Regions from separate parts of the Plantactinospora sp. BC1 genome, predicted to be linked through region 2. Evidence: riboswitches for the same ligand, from Rfam matches in the RefSeq annotation. Region 2 holds a riboswitch; each other region holds the start of a gene.

Region 1 (4,304 bases), 340 kb from region 2:
CAGCGAGCCGCACTGGGAAAAGAAGCAGGCCGCGGTGATGGCCTTCGAGAAGGTCACCCTCTACGGCATCCCGCTGGTCAGCGGCCGGAAGGTCAACTTCGGTCGGATCGACCCGGCGCAGAGCCGGGAACTGTTCATCCGGCACGCGCTGGTGGAGGGTGACTGGCAGACCCACCACCGGTTCTTCCACGACAACCGCGCGCTGCTCGACGAGGTGGAGGAGCTGGAGCACCGGGCCCGGCGCCGGGACATCCTGGTCGACGACGAGACGCTGTACGCCTTCTACGAGCAGCGGATCCCCGCCGAGGTGGTCTCCGGCCGGCACTTCGACGCCTGGTGGAAAAAGACCCGCCGGGACCGGCCCGACCTGCTCACCTTCGACCGGCAGATGCTGGTCAACGAGGGGCGGGGCGGGGTCGACGCGGCCGACTACCCCGACGAGTGGCACTCGGACGGGGTGGCGCTGCCGCTGACGTACCGGTTCGAGCCGGGGACCGAGACCGACGGGGTGACGGTGGACATCCCGCTGCCGATGCTCAACCAGGTCGACGCGGAGAGCTTCGACTGGCAGGTACCGGGGCTGCGCGAGGAACTCGTGGTGGCGCTGATCCGGTCGCTGCCGAAGGCGGTGCGCCGGAATTTCGTCCCGGTGCCGGACTACGCCCGGGCGGTGCTGGCCTCGATCACACCCGGCCGGGAGCCGCTGCTCGACGCGCTGACCCGGGAGCTGCGCCGGATGACCGGGGTGACCGTGCCCCGGGACGCCTGGGACCTGGCGAAGCTGCCGGCACACCTGCGCCCCACCTTCCGGGTGGTCGGCGAGGAGCGGCAGACCGTCGCCGAGGGCAAGGACCTGCCGGCGCTGCAACGGCAGCTCACCACCCAGGTACGCCGGATGGTGGCCGCCGCCGCCCCGGACGTCGAACGGTCCGGGCTGCGGGAGTGGAGCATCGGCACGCTGCCGCGCTCGATCGAGCAGGATCGGGCCGGCTACCTGGTGACCGCCTACCCGGCCCTGGTCGACGAGGGCGACAGCGTCGGGGTACGGGTCTTCGAGACCGAGGCCGAGCAGGGTCGCCAGATGTGGGCCGGTACCCGGCGACTGCTCCGGCTGACCCTCGGCTCGCCGCAGAAGTTCGTCTCCGGTCGGCTCTCCAACGAGGCGAAGCTGGCGCTGAGCCGCAACCCGCACCGCAACGTGCAGGAGCTGCTCGACGACGCCGCCGACGCGGCGGTGGACAAGTTGATCGCCGACGCCGGCGGGCCGGCCTGGGACGCCGAGGGGTTCGCCGCGCTGCGCGACCGGGTCCGGGCGGATCTGGTCGACACCACCGTCGAGGTCGTCGACCGGGTACGCCGGGTGCTCGCCGCCGCCTACGCGGTCGAGCAGCGGCTGGCCCGGACCAACGACCTGACCATGGTGGCGGCGTTAACCGACATCCGGGCCCAGCTCTCCGGGCTGGTGCACCGCGGCTTCGTCACCGAGACCGGGTACGCCCGCCTCGCCGACCTGCCCCGCTATCTGACCGCGATCGAGCGTCGCCTCGACCGGCTGCCGCAGAACCCGCAGCGGGACCGCGACCAGCAGGCCCGGATCGAGCAGGTGCAGCAGGAGTACCGGGAGATGGTCGACGCGCTGCCACCCGCCCGCCGGGGTTCCGACGCGGTACGGCAGATCCGCTGGATGATCGAGGAACTCCGGGTGAACGTCTTCGCCCAGGCGCTCGGTACGCCGTACCCGATCTCGGAACAGCGGATCTACCGGGCGATGGACGTCGCCGAGGCGGGCTGAGGCCCCGCACCGGCCGGACGCCCCGGGGCGGCGGGTGGCGAGCGACACAGCCATCCCGGCCCTGACCAGTTGGAATGTCGGTACCCGGGTTTAGTAGGCTGACCTCCGGCCATCCAGAGCGACCGAGAGACCTGGCTCGTCGACGTCGCAGCAACCCCCCACCGTGGGTGCGGGTGCTACCGCCAGGACCGATGGAGGTTCAGCAGTGCGCAGCATCCGAGCCGGGCGGGCGAGCCGGCTGCATGTCGTCTGGCACCGGTGGCGTCGACACGTCGACCTCTGCCGGACCAGCACCATGCTCTGTCGGGCCTCGGCCTGACCGCGACCGCCGGTCGGCGGCATTCCGACCATCTCGTCAGCACCCCCTGAGCGACGCCGTCGGCGTACCGCCCGCGACCTGACCGGTCCGGGTGGTTCTCCGGCACGCCGTCGCCGGATATTTCATGGAGTTTCAGCACAATGCGCATCAACCCTCTCGCCACCCGCCTCCTCTCCGGCGTCGCCGCCGTCGCGCTGCTCGGCGCGGTCGCCGCCTGCGGCGGCTCGTCGTCGGGCGACACCGCCGACAACCCGTACGACCTGCTGCAACCCGGGACCCTGCGGGTCGGCACCCTGACCGACGCGCCGCCGAACGTCTTCCTCTCCGACGGCAAGTTCACCGGCTTCGACAACGACCTGATGACCGCCGTCGCGGGCAAGCTCGGGCTCAAGGTCGAGTTCGTCGGCACCGAGTTCTCCGCGCTGCTCGCCCAGGTCAACAACCACAAGTTCGACGCCGGCTCGTCGTCGATCACCATCACCGAGGCGCGGCGCAAGACCGTCGACTTCACCAACGGGTACGACTTCGGCTACTTCGGACTCGACGTACCGGCCGGCTCGCCGATCAGGAGCTTCGCCGAGCTGAAGGGGAAGCGGGTGGTCGTGGTGCAGGGCACCGTGCAGGACGACTACGCCACCAAGGAGGGCCTGGACCCGGTCCGGGTACCCGACTACAACGGCGCGATCAACCAGCTCAGGTCGAAGACCGCCGACGCCTGGATCGCGCCCGCCGAGATCGGCGAGAAGTCCGCACAGGAGAGCGGCGGCAAGATCGTACTGGCCGAGAAGCAGCTCAGCTCGGCACCGACCGCGTTCGCGGTGGCCAAGGGCGCCGACCCGCTGCGCGAGGCGCTGAACTCCGCACTCGACCAGGTGATCGAGGACGGCACCTGGACCCGCCTCCAGGAGCAGTACTACCCCGGTCGGCCGGTACCGGAGAGCTTCAAGCCGGGCAGCGGCACGGTGACGTACCCGCCGGTCAAGGCCGGTCCGACGAGCCCGGCCGCCACCCCGGCGAGCTGACCCGGCCAGCACATCAGACAGTCGTCGGCCGGCCGCCCGGGGCGGCCGGCCGACGACTGGTGGATCCGAGACAGGTGAGGCGATGGAGACCCTGGCGACGTTGTGGGAGACGTTCTTCGACTGGGAGTCGATGCGCGAGGCGCTGCCCGAGATGCTCACGGTCGGGCTGCCCAACACGCTGCTGCTGGCGCTGCTCTCCGCCATCGTGGGGACGCTGCTCGGCATGCTGCTGGCGATGGCCGGGCTGTCCCGGAGCCGGTGGCTGCGCTGGCCGGCCCGGATCTACACCGACGTGTTCCGGGGACTGCCGGCCGCCGTCACCATCCTGCTGATCGGGGTCGGGCTGGCACCGCTCGGGCTCGCCTGGTGGGGACCGAACCCCTATCCGCTGGGCATCCTGGCGCTGTCGCTGATCGCGGCGGCGTACATCGGGGAGATCTTCCGGTCCGGCATCCAGAGCGTGGAGGCCAGCCAACTGGAGGCGACCCGGGCGCTGGGACTGTCGCACGGCGCCGCCATGCGCCTGGTGATCATCCCGCAGGGCGTACGCCGGGTGCTGCCGGCCTGGGTCAACCAGCTCATCGCGCTGATCAAGGACTCCAGCCTGGTCTACTTCCTCGGCCTGGTGGCCAGCCAGCGGGAACTGTTCCGGATCGGCCAGGACTACGCGGCGAACACCGGCAACGAGTCCGCGCTGCTGCTCGCCGGACTCTTCTACCTGGTCATCACCGTGCCGCTGACCCACCTCGTCAACTGGGTCGACCGGCGGCTGCGCGACGGCCGGGCCGGTGGCCCGGAACCCGACGAGGAGGACCCGGTGGCGCTGGCCGGCGAGACCGCGCTACCGACGGGTGGAAGGGGAACCCAGCATGCCTGAGTCTGTCAGTCCGACGGTGTCGGCCCGGCCCGCCGAGGCGGGTCCCGGATACGAGTCGGTGAGCGTCGCGACCCGGGACGTACATCTGGCGTTCGGCCGGAACCAGGTGCTGCGCGGCATCGACCTGGAGGTCGGCCGGGGCGAGACCGCCTGCGTGATCGGCCCCTCCGGCTCCGGTAAGTCCACCCTGCTCCGGGTCGTCAACCGGCTGCTGGAGCCGGACCGCGGCGACGTACTGCTGGACGGCGTGAGCGTGCTCGACCAGGACCCGGACGCGCTGCGCCAGCGGATCGG
Region 2 (4,304 bases):
CGGGATGATCACGATCCGCACCGCGCCGACCAGCCGCAGCAGCGCCCAGGCGACCAGGCCGATGACGATCAGCCGCCACGACCAGGCGGCGGCGATCCGCAACCCGTGCGGCACGTCCGCGTCATCCCGGCTCGACGTCGACGGGTGCAGTTCCCTGGCCGGTTCGTCCACGACCGGCGGCGAGACCGGCGCGACGTCGGCGGGCGTGGCGCCCGGACGACCCTCCGCCGGATCGGCGTGCCCGCCGGACGGGTCCGACGACCGTCCGAACGCGTACGCGCGACGGATCCTTGCTCGTAGCTGCTCGAAACGGCGCAAGCGCACCTCCCACGGCGGAATCGGCCTTCCTACGGTAGCCGCACCCGGACCTGCCGGCTCGGAACGGCCGGCCGGGGGTGACGCCGCCGACCTGCCCGGGGTGGCACGCGGTACCGTTCCGGTCGTGACCGCCGAGGAAACCAACGACAACGGCCTGCCCATCCGCCTGCTGCACGACCGGGTGCTGGTGCGGGCGGACGGCGGCGAGGGCGAGCGGCGCTCGACCGCCGGCATCGTCATCCCGGCGACCGCCTCGATGGGCCGGCGGCTGGCCTGGGCGACCGCGGTGGGTGTCGGTCCGAACGTCCGCTCCATCGTCTCCGGCGACCGGGTGCTCTTCGACCCCGACGACCGGTCCGAGGTCGAGTTGCACGGCCGGGAGTACGTGCTGCTGCGCGAGCGTGACGTGCACGCCGTCGCCGCCCAGCGGGTGGAGACCGACTCCACCGGCCTCTACCTGTGACGCCCCCGGCCGCCCGCCAGCACTGACACCCGCCCGGCGCACCGCCCGGCCACCCGCCCCGCCCGGCACCCCTGCCGGGCCGGCCGGGTCAGCGCCGGTACGGCCCCGGCCAGGGCCCGGCCGGCCCGGAGCCGGGTGCGGGCGGTCCGCCGTACGGGGCGGGTGCACCGGGGTACGGGCCGGGTGCACCGGGGTACGGGGCCGGCGGGCCGCCGTACGGGCCGTACCCGGGTGCGGCGTAGACCGGAGCCGGCGGGGGCGGCGGTGCCACCAGGACCACCGGGATCGGCACCACCGGTTCGGCCGGGGCCGGCAGGGACCGGCGGGAGCCGTCCGGGAACGACAGGTGGTAGCGGGAGCCGTCCCAGATCCCGGCCGGGGCCTGCGGATCGCGGCCGACGAAGACCCTGCGGGCGGCCTGGATCGCGTCGAGCAGCCGGCGTTCCTCGTCGAGCCTGCGGGCGAGCTGCGCCGGCCGGTGCTCCAGCCCGCGCACCAGCCCGTCCCGGAGCAGGGCGAGCCGGGTCGCGGAGATCTGGAGCGCCCGCATCGCCTTGGCGCCCTCCTCACCGGCGATCCGGCGGGCCCAGCGGCGGGCCGCGTGCCGCCGGCCGAGGGTGCCGAGCGCGGCCAGTTCGGGTGGGGTGAGCCAACCCGTCGACACGTAGTCGGGGAGCCGCCGCTGGGTGAGCCGCCCCTCCCAGCTCCGCACCCAGACGGCGAGGCCGACCACGCCCAGGAAGATCGGCACCATCAGCCCGAGGTAGCTGTAGAGCAGGATCAGCGGCTCAGCGAAGAGCTGGGTGAGGGTCGCGGCCAGGTTCCAGGCGCCGTGCAGGATCATCGCCAGCAGCAGGCCGGCGAGCGGGGCGAGGATCCGGATCGGGCGGCTGCCCGACCGGACGGCGATGCCGAGCCCGATGCCGGTCATCGAGGTGAAGAGCGGGTGGGCGAAGCCGCTGATCAGGACCCGCAGGATGAAGATCCCGAAGACGTTCTGCGCACCGGTGGCCGGGCCGTACTGGTCGACGCCCTCGGCGTAGCCGTGCAGGCCGAAGTAGAGGATGTTCTCGACCATGGCGAACCCGACCGCCGACAGGCCACAGTAGACGATGCCGTCGGTGATGCCGGACCACTTGCGGCGCTGGTAGAGCAGGAGCAGGAGCGGGCCGAGCGCCTTGGTCAGCTCCTCGATGAAGGGCGCGACCAGCACGCCGACCAGCGGTAGCGGGAGCTGGAGCGTGTCGGCCGCGAAGGTGTTGGTCCGGAGCGCGGCGAAGGTGGAGACCGCGGCACCCCAGCCGAGGCAGAAGGCCAGATACTTGACCGGCTCCGGGTCGTACCGGTCGAGCCAGAGGAAGCAGGCGACCAGCACCGGCACCGGCAGCGCCGCCGCGGCCAGCCCGATCAGCGGCGGCGTGACCCCGGCCGGCGACACCAGCTCCCAGGCCATCAACACCGCGCAGACGACGATCAGCGCGATCGCCCCGATCATCGTCAGCAGCCGGGCCCGGCTCCGCCGCTCGGGCGCCGCCACCTGCGGCAGGCTGCCCGCGGAGGGCGGGAACTGCCCCGACGGGGCGGGCGGCCACGGCGGGGTCGGCGACGGCGGCTGGGGCGCCGCCGCACCGGGCGGGGTGTCGGCCATGTGATCAGCGTAGTTCCTCCGGACAGCCCGGCCGGAGCACAACCGGGCCGGTTATGCTCTCTGGCAGGTCACGAGCGCCAGCGTCAAGCCCCGGCTTGCTGGCCGGCAACCCTCGTCGAGGTTCGCGGTGGGGTGCCCCGGGTGATGACCGGGCTCGGTGCACACCGCACCGGGCAAGCGCGGACCCCGTTCCCACCCGCTCCGGGGTCCCTGGCCACCGGAGGTATCCCCGATGAGCAGCACCGTCGTTTCCGCGCCCGCCCGGCCGACCGGCGTGGCCGCGCCGGCAACGCCGACCCCGGCAACCCTGACCCCGGCAACCCTGGCCCCGGCGGCGCCGCTCGCGGTGCTCGGGGTGCCGGGACAGGTCAACCTCGACTACGCCGCCACCGCACCGTGCGCGCGGGCCGCCGCCGACGCCGTGGCCGAGCTGCTGCCCTGGTACGGCAGCGTGCACCGGGGCGCCGGAGCGCTCTCCCGGCGCAGCACGCTGGCGTACGAGCGGGCCCGGCAGCAGGTCGGCGACTTCCTCGGGGTACGCGCGGACGACCACGTCGTCTTCACCCGCAACACCACCGACGCGCTCAACCTGCTGGCCCGGGCCCTGCCGCCCGGCACCCGGGTGGTGACCTTCGCCGCCGAGCACCACGCCAACCTGCTGCCCTGGCCGGCCGGTACGGTCCGGTTGCCGGTGCCGGGCTCGGCCGGCGACGCCGTGCGGGCGGTCGACGCGGCACTGCGGGAACTGCGCCGGGGCAGCGGCGGCGGGGCACCGATCCTGGTCGCGGTGACCGGGGCCAGCAACGTCACCGGCGAGTGCTGGCCGGTCGCCGACCTGGCCCGGGTCGCCCACCGGCACGGCGCCCGGATCGCGCTGGACGCCGCCCAGCTCGCCCCGCACGCCGAACTGGACATCGCCGCCCTGACCGTCGACTACGTGGCCGTTTCCGGACACAAGCTGTACGCGCCGTTCGGGATCGGCGTACTGGCCGGGCGGGCGGACTGGCTCGACGCCGCCCCGCCGTACCTGGCCGGTGGCGGTGCGACCCTCGGCGTCGGGGCGGCCACCCATGACGTGCGCTGGGCCGAGGGGCCCGCCCGGCACGAGGCGGGCACCCCCAACCTGCTCGGCGCGGTGGCGCTGGCCGGGGTCTGCACCGCCCTGGCCGAGGCGGACCGGGCCGCGCTGTACGCGCACGAGCAGGCCCTGCTCGCCCGGCTCCGGTCCGGGCTCGCCGCCCTGCCGGAGGTGGTCGAACTGCGTACCTTCGACGCGGCCGCGCCCCGGGTCGGCATCGTCTCGTTCGTGGTCGCCGGCCGGGACTCGGCGGCGGTCGCGGCCGACCTCGCCCAGCGCTGGCAGCTCGGGCTGCGGGACGGGCTGTTCTGCGCGCACCCGCTGGCCCGGCGGTTGCTCGCCGAGGCGGCCACCCGGAGCGGACGGCGGGACCTGCCGCCGACCGCGCTGCGCGCCAGCATCGGGCTGGGCAGCACCGCCGGGCACGTCGACCGGCTGCTCACCGCCCTGGCGGCGATCCGCTGACTTAGCCCGCGCCCGGCGAGGGCGTGCTGCCGGGCGGGGACCGGCTCCGGTCAGCGGGCCGGGCCCCGCTCGCCCGAGGGGCCGCCGGAGCGCCCGGTCGACGGCGGGGTGCCGGGCTGCCGGGCGGCCTCCGCGGCGGCCTCCCCGGCGTGCCCGCCGGCCGCCCGGCGTACGAGCTGGTTCGCCTCCAGGCGTTCGATGCCGGTGGCCCGGAGCAGGTCACTGCCGGTGGTACGCACCTGCGCGATCACCACGCTGCCGGAGAACCCGACCCCCTCGGCGTACGCCCGACCGGCCTGGCCGATCGCCTGCAACGCCTGCTCCCGGGCCGC
Region 3 (4,304 bases), 1.1 Mb from region 2:
GGCCGAGTTCTACGAGTCGCAGCGCTGGCCCGGATGGCGCGCCGAGGTCGAGCAACTGCCGGCGTCACACGGGTTGGCGGTCTACCCGTTCCTGTGGTCCAGCGAGGCGCAGGAGGACCTCGCCGCCACCGCACGTCGGCCGGCCCCGCTGCGCGAACTGTTCGCGATCCAGGACGAGACGGTCGCGTTCCTCGCCGCCAATCCAGACGCGGAAGCGGTACGGATCGACGTGCGGTAGCCGGATCTCTTTGCCGGTCAGGGTCGCGGGTACGGCCGGAGGGTCGAGTGGAGGCTCTGTCGGGGGCGTTCGGCGTGGCCCTGCCGTCGTGTCGTTAGCGTTGGCCGGTGGCGGGCAGCGCCGGCGACCGAGCTGGACCTGATCGTCGCATCGAGTGGTGCTGGTGGTGGTGGCGCACCCCGCGCCGCCACCGGTCCCGGCCGTTCCAGCCGGCGACCCGTTGACCGCCCGGACGACGATGGGAACCGATACGTCGCAGGATCGTCCGGGAGGTGAGCGTCGGATGCGGAACTGCCCGCCCGAGATCACGGAGATCGTCGCGGAGACCGGCCTCGGTGAGGTGGTCGAGCGCTATCGACAGGCGGTGGCGATGGAGCTGAGTTTCGCCGTCACCTGCGGCGTACTCGGGGTGTCCGGGTTGGTTTTCGGCGACGAGGTCGGGCGGGCGATCGGTGCCGGGGCCGGTGGGCTCGGGGTGCTGTTCGCCGTACCCGCCTGGCGCAGGTCCCGCTGTCACCTGTACCTCTGCACCGGTGGCCTGCTCACCACCACCGGGACGACCACCGTGACCCGCCTGCTCCGCTGGGCCGAGGTCGCGCACGTCCGGGTCTGGACCACCCGGATCTACCAGCTCGGCCCGGTGGAGGAGTTCCCGCGCTGCGTACTGGAGCTGACCGACGGCACGACGTTGAACCTGGCCAGGCCCCCGTACGCGGGCCTCGGCCGGCTCGCCGGGGCCGTGGAGCGGGCCGTGACCGAGACGACCTACCCGCGCCGGACCGCGGAGATCGCCGAGACCGGCACCAGTGTCTTCGGCCCGATCACCCTCAGCGCCGCAGGAGTGCGCGACGGCCGGCGATTCGTGGCCTGGTCGGACGTCGCACGGGTGGAGCGGGGGCGGGTGCGGCTGCGCATCTGGAACCGGGCCGGCCGGCAGGTCATCTCCCGGCAGGTCCGGACGATCCCGGATCTCGCCTGCCTGCTCAGGATCGCGTCCACCACACGCGGTGGGACGGCGAACCCGGCGAGGGCGCTGCCTTGACCGGGGGGCGCCAGGAGCGGGTTCCGGCGCCGAGAGCGTGCTGCGCTACCCGTCGTCTCGGCGTCGGGTGTCGAGGCCACTCGGCTCCGTGACGTCCGGCCAGGCCATCCGGAACTTGCGGGGAGCACCGTTGAGTCGGGACGGGTCTCCGCCGGGCGGTGACGCCGTCGCCGTCTCGACGCTGCGGGCTCCGCAGGCGCGGTAGAAGCGCTGCGCCGCCGTGTTCTGCTCCAGCACCCAGAGGTACATCCGTTCCGCCGTCGCGTGTTCCAGGACGGCTCGGGCGGCGCGGGCCAGGAGCCTGCTGCCGACACCGGTCCGCTGGTGGCCGTGCACGACGTGCAGATTGTCGACCAGGCTGCCCCACCGGGGGTCGTGGTCGAACACGACGTGGACGAAGCCGACGAGTCGGCCCTCCTCTTCGGCCACCACGGTCCGGCTGTTGGTCGGGGCAGCCAGGCGGGCCGACCAGACCGAGTGCCGGTCAGCGGCGACGTCACCGTCGAGGAAGGAGTCGGCGTAGGCGCCACGGTAGTGCCGGCGCCAACTCTCGGCGTGCAGTCGGGCGATCTGCTCGGCGTCGTCGGCGCCGGCGAGGCGCAGTAGTACCCGGCCGGTTGGCGTGGGGTGCTGTTCGGGTGCCGTGTCCTGGTCGAAGGAAGGGATCGACGACACCGGGACCTCCTGCTTCGCGGCTTGCTCGGCATCGCTCGTGCCGAGCCTGGTCCTCACCCGGAGCACCCCGCCCGCGAACGGAGGGTTGCCGGCCAGCGAGCCGGGGCTTGGCGCTGGCGCTCATGACCTGTACCGGCGATCGTAGCACCGCCCCCGTCGCGACCGGAGCGCCGAGGAGCGCCGGAGGCGCCGGAAGGCCGGCCTCCGGACATAGCCCGATTTCGATGGATGAAGACGCGTCAGTTGCCGGATGTCTGCCGTCGGTCGGCCCGGAACGCTGTGCGTATGGCGATGGACGTCAACCGCAACGCCCCGGTGGTCGTCGAACTGGAGGTCTTCACCCGCGCCGCGCCCGGCACGGTGTGGAACCTGCACACCGACATCGACCGTTGGCCGGAGTGGAACCCGCACATCGAGCGGGCGAACCTGCGCGGGCCGCTGCGGGTCGGCGCCACCTTCGACTGGTGCACCGCAGGCTTGGAGATCACGTCCACGATAGGTGAACTCGTGCCGCAGCGGCGCATCGCCTGGGGTGGCCGGACACGCGGCATCGACGGCCTGCACGTGTGGACGTTCAGCCCGCAGCCCGAGGGCGTCCTTGTCCGGACCGAGGAGTCCTGGGACGGCGAGCCCGTCCGGGTCGATCCGACCAACCTGCGCACCGCGCTGGAGGCCTCGCTGCGCGACTGGCTGAGCGCGCTGAAGAGGTGTGCGGAAACCGGCGCCCGACCGGCAGGAGAATCGGTGTGACCACCGCACGGCCCGGGTCGACCCCGATCCTGTTGCTGCACGGCTCCTGGCACGGTGCCTGGTGCTGGACGGAGGTCATCGCCCAGCTCGTGCCGTACGGCCGCCCGACCCTGGCGGTCGACATGGCCGGGCACGGGCTGCGCGCCCGTCGACCCGAGTGCCTGACCGTGCGTCCGTTCGACCCGGCCGCGCTGGCCACCGAGGTTTCGCCGGTGGCGGAGGTGGACCTCGACCGAGCGGCCGAGCTGCTGGTCTCGCAGATCGAATGGCTGGGCCGTGGCGGCCCGGTCACGGTGGTGGCGCACAGCATGGGCGGCCCCGTCCTGACCCGGGCGGCGCAGCAGGTTCCCGAACTGGTGGCGCACGCCGTCTACCTCGCCGCCATCATGCCCGGCTCGGACCGGGCGGCCGAGGGGTACTTCGCGCTGCCGGAGAACGCGGGCGCGCTGGTGCTGCCCGCCCTTCGGGGCGATCCGGGGGTGATCGGGGCGCTGCGGCTCGACCTCGCCTCGAACGACCCCGGCTATCGTCAGCAGCTTCGCGACGCGTTCTACGGCGACGTCGCCCCGGTCGTCGCCGACGCCGCCCTGGGCCTGCTCACCCCGGACGCCCCGGTCAGCATGATGCGCGGCACCACCCGGCTGACCCGGGACGGTTGGGGCTCCCTCCCCCGCACCTACGTCGTCTGCGCCCGGGACATGGCGATCCGCCCGGCACTCCAGCGGGTACTCGTCGCGGAGGCCGATGCCGCCTTCCCGGAGAATCCGACCTCCGTCGTGACGCTGGACTCCGCACACGCGCCGTTCCTGTCCAGGCCGGGCGAGGTGGCCGAGATCGTCGGACGACGGGGCTGAGAGCCGGCCCCTCCGGTCGGAAGCGCGCAACCGCGCCGCGAATCGGGGCGCCCCGCACGTCGCTGTCGCGACCTGGGGACGCCCCGGTCTCCGCTGGCTCAGCTCGCCGGCCCGATCAGCCGCCACGGCTCATGGTCGGGGTCCGGTCCGGTACCCGGAATGTTGCCCTGGGTCCACCACTTGGCTTGCCAGACCTTGCCGCCGTACTTCACGGTGATCTGTTCGACCGGCTGGGTCGCCGGGTTGTAGACCTTGCTCGCGTCCCAGGCCGGTGCGGAGCAGCCGCCCGCCGGTGGGGCCGTCTGCGACGATCCCCGGTTGTGTTCGGAAAGGAGCGCGAACCGCTGGTCGCCCACCCTCAGCGTGGTGTTCACGGGTCCGGTGGCCGGGAGGTAGTAGATGATCGGAATGTCCAGGCTCTTTCCCGGCGGGATGATCTGGCAGTAGTCCAGCTTGAGGCCGACCCGGTGGAAGTCGCCGCTCAGGCCGCCGCCGGCGTTCGGGCCGGTGTGTCCCGGCTCCACCTGCCACTTGCCGCCCTGCTGTCCGGTCTGCCAGTTGCCGTCCTTGACCAGCGGCGGGGTGGAGGTGGGCAGGTCGAAGCGGAGTTCGACGTCCTTGCCGCCGCCGAGCGTGCCGGCGGTGTTGTTGGTGATCCGGAGCTTGGGCTGCATCGGCCACAGCTCCGTGGCCGTGGAGCCGTACTCCACCAGCTCCACGTGGACGTCGATCGCCGCCGACGGCA

What was found. Region 2 has a riboswitch for S-adenosylmethionine ahead of C6361_RS11105 (aminotransferase class V-fold PLP-dependent enzyme). Riboswitches for the same ligand answer to the same signal wherever they lie in the genome.
Region 1: another riboswitch for S-adenosylmethionine. It lies ahead of C6361_RS09580 (ABC transporter substrate-binding protein); the one in region 2 lies ahead of C6361_RS11105 (aminotransferase class V-fold PLP-dependent enzyme).
Region 3: another riboswitch for S-adenosylmethionine. It lies ahead of C6361_RS06335 (GNAT family N-acetyltransferase); the one in region 2 lies ahead of C6361_RS11105 (aminotransferase class V-fold PLP-dependent enzyme).

Annotation. Positions count from the first base shown of each region.
Region 1 covers NZ_CP028158.1:2,283,431-2,287,734, forward strand. The annotation lists gene hrpA (ATP-dependent RNA helicase HrpA) at 1-1,792, shown strand, start outside; SAM riboswitch class I at 1,899-1,990, shown strand; gene C6361_RS09580 (ABC transporter substrate-binding protein) at 2,252-3,133, shown strand; gene C6361_RS09585 (amino acid ABC transporter permease) at 3,216-4,010, shown strand; gene C6361_RS09590 (amino acid ABC transporter ATP-binding protein) at 4,003-4,304, shown strand, end outside.
Region 2 covers NZ_CP028158.1:2,626,798-2,631,101, reverse strand. The annotation lists gene C6361_RS11120 (AI-2E family transporter) at 1-339, opposite strand, end outside; gene C6361_RS11115 (co-chaperone GroES) at 443-781, shown strand; gene C6361_RS11110 (PrsW family intramembrane metalloprotease) at 870-2,429, opposite strand; SAM riboswitch class IV at 2,496-2,615, shown strand; gene C6361_RS11105 (aminotransferase class V-fold PLP-dependent enzyme) at 2,662-3,972, shown strand; gene C6361_RS11100 (aromatic acid exporter family protein) at 4,023-4,304, opposite strand, start outside.
Region 3 covers NZ_CP028158.1:1,499,030-1,503,333, forward strand. The annotation lists gene C6361_RS06325 (DUF2625 family protein) at 1-238, shown strand, start outside; gene C6361_RS06330 (DUF6585 family protein) at 522-1,280, shown strand; gene C6361_RS06335 (GNAT family N-acetyltransferase) at 1,326-1,955, opposite strand; SAM riboswitch class IV at 1,968-2,083, opposite strand; gene C6361_RS06340 (SRPBCC family protein) at 2,241-2,705, shown strand; gene C6361_RS06345 (alpha/beta fold hydrolase) at 2,702-3,559, shown strand; gene C6361_RS06350 (glycosyl hydrolase family 18 protein) at 3,658-4,304, opposite strand, start outside.